DNA from 3 places in the Heyndrickxia acidicola genome. Region 2 is predicted to be linked to each of the others. Evidence: riboswitches for the same ligand, from Rfam matches in the RefSeq annotation. Region 2 holds a riboswitch; each other region holds the start of a gene.
What was found. Region 2 has a riboswitch for cyclic di-GMP ahead of A5N88_RS19320 (EAL domain-containing protein). Riboswitches for the same ligand answer to the same signal wherever they lie in the genome.

Region 1 (2,201 bases), 110 kb from region 2:
ACATAAAGCTGGGAATGCTTGCGGACCTTGGATGGGTCATCAAATTTCACATAGTGGGCAGACATTGTCCCTATCACACCATCCACTATGCCATTCTCTCCAAGCACCTTAACCGGCTTTGCCAGTAAAATCCTGTCGTCATGTCCTCCAAGCTTTTCAAAACGAAGAAGCCCATTTCCTTCAATTTTCTTTACAATAAATCCCACTTCATCCATATGGGCCGTTACAAGCACAGTCGGTCCAGGTTTTGTCCCCTTTTTCCGTGCAATCACATTTCCAATCGAATCAATAACCGCCTCATCTGCTTTCCCTTCAAGATAGTCCTTGATAAAATAGGCTACCTCATGTTCATAGCCGCATGGTCCATTTAGGCTTGTTAGAGTTTTTACCAGCTCAATCATGATTTAATCTCCCTTTCTACTTTGCACAAATGTAAACGTAAAACATTATTGGCGCTGAAAATGATGAATAAAAAATATATATTGTGCAATACAAAATTATATAAAAGGGAAAAAAAGATAGCAAACACTTTTTAAAACATTAAGAAAAATCACTAAAAGGAATAGACAAATAGTTCAAACTTTAATTCTTTAACACACTAAAGGGGTCAGACCCCTTTTATGCTTTAAAGTAAAGAAAGGGTCAGACCCCTTTTTTGCGTTAACGCATAAAAGACTCTTCTCTGAGCCATATGGCTTGGCCACAAAAATTTTTAGGAGAGGTGATTAAATGACGTTTTTTGGGTATGTATTCATTACAAAAGGAGGGGAGAAAAATGGAAAAGAAAGATGTTTTATCACAAAGTGAAGACAAAGCACCTAATTCTGTTGAGGAATTATTCGGGATTGAGCCTGGAATGAGCCTGCAGTCTGTTAATTTCGCCGTAACAGAAACCCCTAATCTTAACGAACGCACCTATAACGATACTTCTGAGGAATAACGGCCTGTAAAAATGGTACAGGCCCTCGGTATACACCCGTCCTGCACCAACTTTGCAGGGCGTTTTTTACTTTTAATCCATGGATCATGCCGATCTCTAAAAGAAATGGCCCTTCGCAAATTAATCACGAAGCGGACAAATCACGGAATTGATCCATTGGAAATAAAGCAGCACTCTATGCGAATGCCAACAAAAAAAACCGTATCTGCCTTCACAAATACAAGTTTTTTTGGAGTGAAATGCGTATTCAATTGTTCATTCTTCCTTTTTCTGGTTTTCCCTGCGTAAAAAGTCCAATACCTCTTCTTTCGTGAGACCCATGGCTTTTGCATCAGCTAGTAATTCAATCCAGTCCTTGTCCAAAACAATTTTCAATGAAACCACTCCATCTCCAAGGTTGTCATTCCTCTAAATGGTCGGTTGCACCACTCACTCCAAACATTCTTTAATCAGGTGCCCAAATTCAGAATGTTTTTCATCGTATCCATCGTCGGATTCATTATATATATATTATAAATCAAAAAGTGCGACACTATCGCTACATAATTTCAACTTTTCCTAAAAATTCAAACAATTTCCTTTTCCCTTTTTGTCGAAAAATGATACCCTCTATTATCCACATATTGTAAACCCATTGATTTATCAACAATTTATAAAATCGCACACACCTTCTTTCATGCAGCATTTTGTCGATAAATTTATTTCATTTTATCTGGAAAATAAATTTTCATATCAAATGGAAAAATTCCATTTTAGTATTAAAAAAGCCTGCCACCAACAGACAGTTGATAACAGGACAGCTTTGTAACATGGCGTTGCAGCCGGCACTGCCGACTATTTTTTAAAAGTGCTGAACAGGACAATGGCTAATGGGGTTACTCCGCACCGCATTAGAGACCTTTATCCTCCTGTTATACCCCTACACTTTTTTTCAATTCAGCTGCGGCAGCAGCTGCATCCTTTGCTGTGCTGATCGCTGTGATGACAGAAACACCGTCTGCGCCTGCCTCGATCACAGAGGCTGCATTTCCCGCATGAATGCCCCCGATTCCCACGATTGGAACTTGAAAGCCTTTTTCACGAAGCATCTCAATCAAGACGGTCCCTCTCTCAGGCTTAGCATCCTCCTTTGTTACCGTAGCAAAAACCGGTCCAATTCCAAAGTAATCAGCGCCGGCTCGCTGGGCAGCCTCAGCCTCTTCAAGAGAGTGGACAGAAACGCCAAGGATACGGTCTCCAATCTTGGCACGGACTGCTTCTG
Region 2 (2,201 bases):
TTTCAATATTTATTCACATCGTTACGATAAGGAAAAAGAGCCGCTTTAGTTTAATATATGGAAAATTAGTCTTTACAATTGAAGGGAGTTATGTACAAGGCACTATGCAAATTCTATATCTAATGGTGATCGAAGATGAAAACGAGTACCTTGAGAAGACAACTGCAGGAAGACCAGAACGCTGCCAATGGCTATGTTATACCAATGATGATTTTAATCCACAGTTGATTGAAGCAAAGAGACTCCTCTAAGAGAAAAACGCTTCAAGGAGCTGGCGCATTGGCGCTGTAGAAAAGGATTCAAAAAAAAATCCGGCAGCAAAGGCCGGATCAAAACAAATATAAGGGGGTTAAAAGTAAAAAAGGGTTAATGCTTGTCCTGATTACAAGTATAGAAAAGAAATCTTAAAATTCCCTTAAATTATTGTTTACTTTATTCAGAAATTTTTTCACCTACTCCATATGTATAGTTCAACTGGAATAGGCCTCTTAACCTAAAAAAATGCAGAATATTGTAGACTTTTGACGAAAAAGAGCATTATAATGGAAATAAATGTACTATTCATTCGATAAAGGCAAACTTATTGAAAAATAAGGACGCAAAGCCGCGAGCCTAAGGCAGTACAAAGAAATGCTAGGGCAGTCGGGCCGCCGAATAAGCAGTGGACTTAAATAGGGAAGCTTCCGTTCATATTTCGGTTGCTGCTTTCCTGTTTTTTCGTATTGGCACGCTATTATCATGGCCTGCAAATGCCCCTCTTAGCTTGGCGATCATAATCATTGTAGAAAAGGGGAGAGCGGGAGATGACAATTCATGAGGTCATTGAGAAAGGAAACTTCACACATCATTATCAGCCCATTTATAACATTCAAAGTAACTCAGTGATTGGTTATGAAGGGCTGCTTCGTTCGGAAAAATATCCTAATCCGGAGCAGGCATTTTTAGAGGCAAAAGAGAAGAACAGTCTTTTTGAGCTGGATTCTCGTTCACTTCAAAAGGCCATTTTCACATATCAATCCGCCGGATATTCAATTGATAACGGGCTATTATTCCTGAATATTATTCCATCCACATTAGAAAACAAAGATTTTTTAAATTTTGTGAATAAAATAATGAAGGAGAACCAAGGCCAACAACTCGTACTGGAAATTAGTGAAACTGAGGAAATGACGGTAAGCAGTGAAATGATAAGAAAGCTGGAAAAACTAAGAGGCCTTGGCATCAGGATTGCAGTTGATGATTTTGGAAAAAGCTATTCTCATTTCAAAACCATTATTGAAGTGGTTCCTGAATTTATTAAATTAGATCGGTATTTGACTGCGGATCTATCTTCTTCCTTAAAAAAGCAAGCGATCATCCAATATTGCCTGGATTTTTGCAGCCAATTTAACAGCAAGCTTATTTTAGAAGGGATTGAAACAGAACTGGAGCTGGAGATGGCAAAGCAGCTTGGTGTGATATATGCTCAAGGGTTTTTTCTTGGAAGACCGGCAATACTTCCCAAAGCATACCAGCAGGTGGTTGTTTAAGATATACTAAGTGCAGAATAGAATGTATGCTTACTGGCGTTATATGCTTGGCCGAGGCTGATGTTGGAGGTTGCTTGTTATTTAACAGACAGCTGCCGTACGCTGAGATAATCTATATAGGCTAAAGGGGGGGATGGAATGAATTCACTAGTTTTGGAGAAATTGAGCGTTGCAGTAATGGCCATCGATAACCATTTTACCATTACAGTTGCAAATCAAATGTGCAAGACCATATTAGGAATTGAGCCTAAAGAGGCGATTGGCAGAAACATTGATAAATTTTTTAATTATCCTCCAGAGTTCACAAGGACTCTTCAGCATACTCTTGAAAGAGGCGAAAACTATTATTATGAGGTCTTCCCTTATAACTGGGGCCCCTATGAGAAAACACTGAGCCAGCGCTCTGTGCTGCTAAAGGATGAAAATGGTGAAATTGCGGGTGCCATGATTGAATTTGAAGATATTACAGAGCGCTACCTTGAACAGGAAGAATACAAAGCCTTTATGGAGGAAATCGCTATTAGCATTATTCCAGTGGCAGAGAGAATTGGCATGGTTGTCCTTCAAAATCTTCCTTTTGATCTCGGGCTCGATGGTTTTAACAATCTGTGTGCAAGGGCAATGGAAAAAACAAAGAATCTGAAGCTCCGTTCTTTGGTTCTCGATGCTTCT
Region 3 (2,201 bases), 2.6 Mb from region 2:
TAAACCATCTTCATTATTATGATGGCTAACGTCAATAAAATCGACGTCTGGAGTGCTGCTTGCATGGGCATAAGATCCAAAAGAAAAAGCTAGTCCGAATATAAGGACTAGCCCAGCTGTAAATTTATTTATTTTTTTCAATTAATTCATCCCCCTTTATTTAATTGCTATGTACTGGGATTACTGTGACAGGACCTTCAGTAGAAGGTTGAGTGTTGCCTGCAGAAGCTACAATTTGTTTTGCTGCTTCCACTTTTGCGACTGCAGCTGCTTCTTGTTCTTTCTGATGTTGTTCAGCAACTTTAGCAGCCTTTTCTTTGCTTTTTATAGTTAAATAAGTATTTATTAAACCGGCACAAGAGCCAACAAAGAAAATACCAAAGGCAATTATAAACTGAGCAATCACATTTACAGTGTCACTTGTAAACCAATTGACATGAATGTGCGCTGTTGTTAAGGCTGCTAATAGGGCTGTTAAAAGAGTTAATGCATTTAAGGATAATTGCTTCCACCAGTTAAGATTAGATAAGTATTTCATCATTAGAAATCACTCCTATTGTTTTAGTAGTTGAATTGTTGTTTGAATTAATAAATATAAAATGCCCCCTCCACCAATGGCAGAAAGAGCAAGTTCCCAACGTTTAGATTGACTTGTTTTTTTTATTCCAAGCGTATGAGCAATAAGCTGGTTTAGAAGATCATCTTGCTCCTGACGCTGTTTATTAATTAATGATTTTTGCTCCTTGCTTTCTGTAAGCAGAGCATTGTGAATCTCTAGCTGGCTTGTACGTACCGTAAGCATCTCATTTTTCATTTCCCCATAACTCTTTTCGAGATCCTGAATGCGTTTCTCATGCTCTGCAACCCTTTGCTCCATTGTCATTTCACCCATGTCTGACCCCCTTGCTCCTCTTAGAGCATAAAAAATACACCTTCTTTTCAAAGGTGCTGATTTGTCTACTAATATTTATTTAATTATTTTTCTCAATCTGTATTCTGCCACTCTTATATCCATATCCGTTGATAATCCTGTTAGGATTCTTACCATCATATTGGTATTTGACATCTTTTTTAATGTAAAAAGTACTGTTGGTTTATTCTCTTTAATCAATGTCATAACTTCCTTTATAGGTAATGGATTTGCGCTTATTCTTAAAAAAGATCTTAGAAAGTTTAAAAATTCACAAGCAGAAGTTGATTCGTCTGGATATTCCTCTAGCAAATTGTAAAGATTCTTAATACTCATCTTTAATTTTTGATTTTCACCCATGTTCATTACCTCCACATATATTTAACCAAATGCGGATAGTACCGATTTGGCGGCCTGGCAATCATTACTCATAAGAGTTTTAGACCCATGGCTTTGCGTCCTAACCTTTCGATTAGTTTGCCTTTTTCAAATTAGGGTTTGGTTACTATATACCATTTTATTATAGTTTTTTAATCATAGGTTTCAATATTATTTTAATTTTAAGCTTTGTGATTCCGATCTATATTTAGACATAAAAATACACCTTCTATTTAAAGATGCATAATGATTTTTAATGGATAATTTTATTCAATCTCTCTTCAGCTAAGGTTAACCCCATTGATAATTCTGTTAGAAATCTTAGCCTATCATTTTTTTTAGACATTTGTTTTAAGATATTAAAAACTATGGGCTTATACTCTTTAATTAATGTCATAACTTCAATTGTAGGTATTGGATCCTTTGCCTTTATTCTTAAAAAATATCTTAGAAATGATATAAATTCAACCACAGAATTAGAGTTGTCCGGTTGCCCTTCTAATAAACAGTTGAATTTTCTTATGCTATTCTTTAATTCTTGATTATTTTCACCCATGTACATTCCTCCACACAAAATTTTAACCAAATGCGGGTTGTACCGATTTGGCAGCCTGGCAATCATTACTCCATTAGAGTTTTAGACCCATAGCTTTGCGTCCTAACCTTTCGATTAGTTTGCCTTTTTCAATAGGGAAATTATCCTACATTAATATCGGCACAAATTATCAATGCTTGAGTGATTCGATAAATATGCTTGTTCTTGAATCAGAGCGTCCTACTCTGCTGTTAGCTTTTTCAAATATCTACTGGTTGAAAGTGAAGTAGGTGAAAGCAAAACTGTTGGGTCCAATAAATCAATCCCCAGCTTTTCACGAAACCCATCAACAATCAACTCATCACAGTTTACCTGTCC

Region 1: it holds a riboswitch for cyclic di-GMP, as region 2 does, so the genes downstream of both, A5N88_RS24485 (anti-repressor SinI family protein) here and A5N88_RS19320 (EAL domain-containing protein) in region 2, are expected to answer to the same signal.
Region 3: it holds a riboswitch for cyclic di-GMP, as region 2 does, so the genes downstream of both, A5N88_RS07320 (hypothetical protein) here and A5N88_RS19320 (EAL domain-containing protein) in region 2, are expected to answer to the same signal.

The regions. Positions count from the first base shown of each region.
Region 1 covers NZ_KV440953.1:4,048,557-4,050,757, reverse strand. Annotated here, with positions in the region: gene A5N88_RS18900 (M42 family metallopeptidase) at 1-401, opposite strand, end outside; gene A5N88_RS25115 (hypothetical protein) at 776-940, shown strand; gene A5N88_RS24485 (anti-repressor SinI family protein) at 1,196-1,315, opposite strand; cyclic di-GMP riboswitch class II at 1,346-1,435, opposite strand; gene thiE (thiamine phosphate synthase) at 1,852-2,201, opposite strand, start outside.
Region 2 covers NZ_KV440953.1:4,153,630-4,155,830, forward strand. Annotated here, with positions in the region: cyclic di-GMP riboswitch class I at 564-655, shown strand; gene A5N88_RS19320 (EAL domain-containing protein) at 804-1,529, shown strand; gene A5N88_RS19325 (STAS domain-containing protein) at 1,668-2,201, shown strand, end outside.
Region 3 covers NZ_KV440953.1:1,570,648-1,572,848, forward strand. Annotated here, with positions in the region: gene A5N88_RS07305 (GH25 family lysozyme) at 1-141, opposite strand, end outside; gene A5N88_RS07310 (hypothetical protein) at 161-541, opposite strand; gene A5N88_RS07315 (hypothetical protein) at 554-892, opposite strand; gene A5N88_RS07320 (hypothetical protein) at 968-1,270, opposite strand; cyclic di-GMP riboswitch class I at 1,316-1,402, opposite strand; gene A5N88_RS07325 (hypothetical protein) at 1,542-1,844, opposite strand; cyclic di-GMP riboswitch class I at 1,891-1,978, opposite strand; gene A5N88_RS07330 (hypothetical protein) at 2,064-2,201, opposite strand, start outside.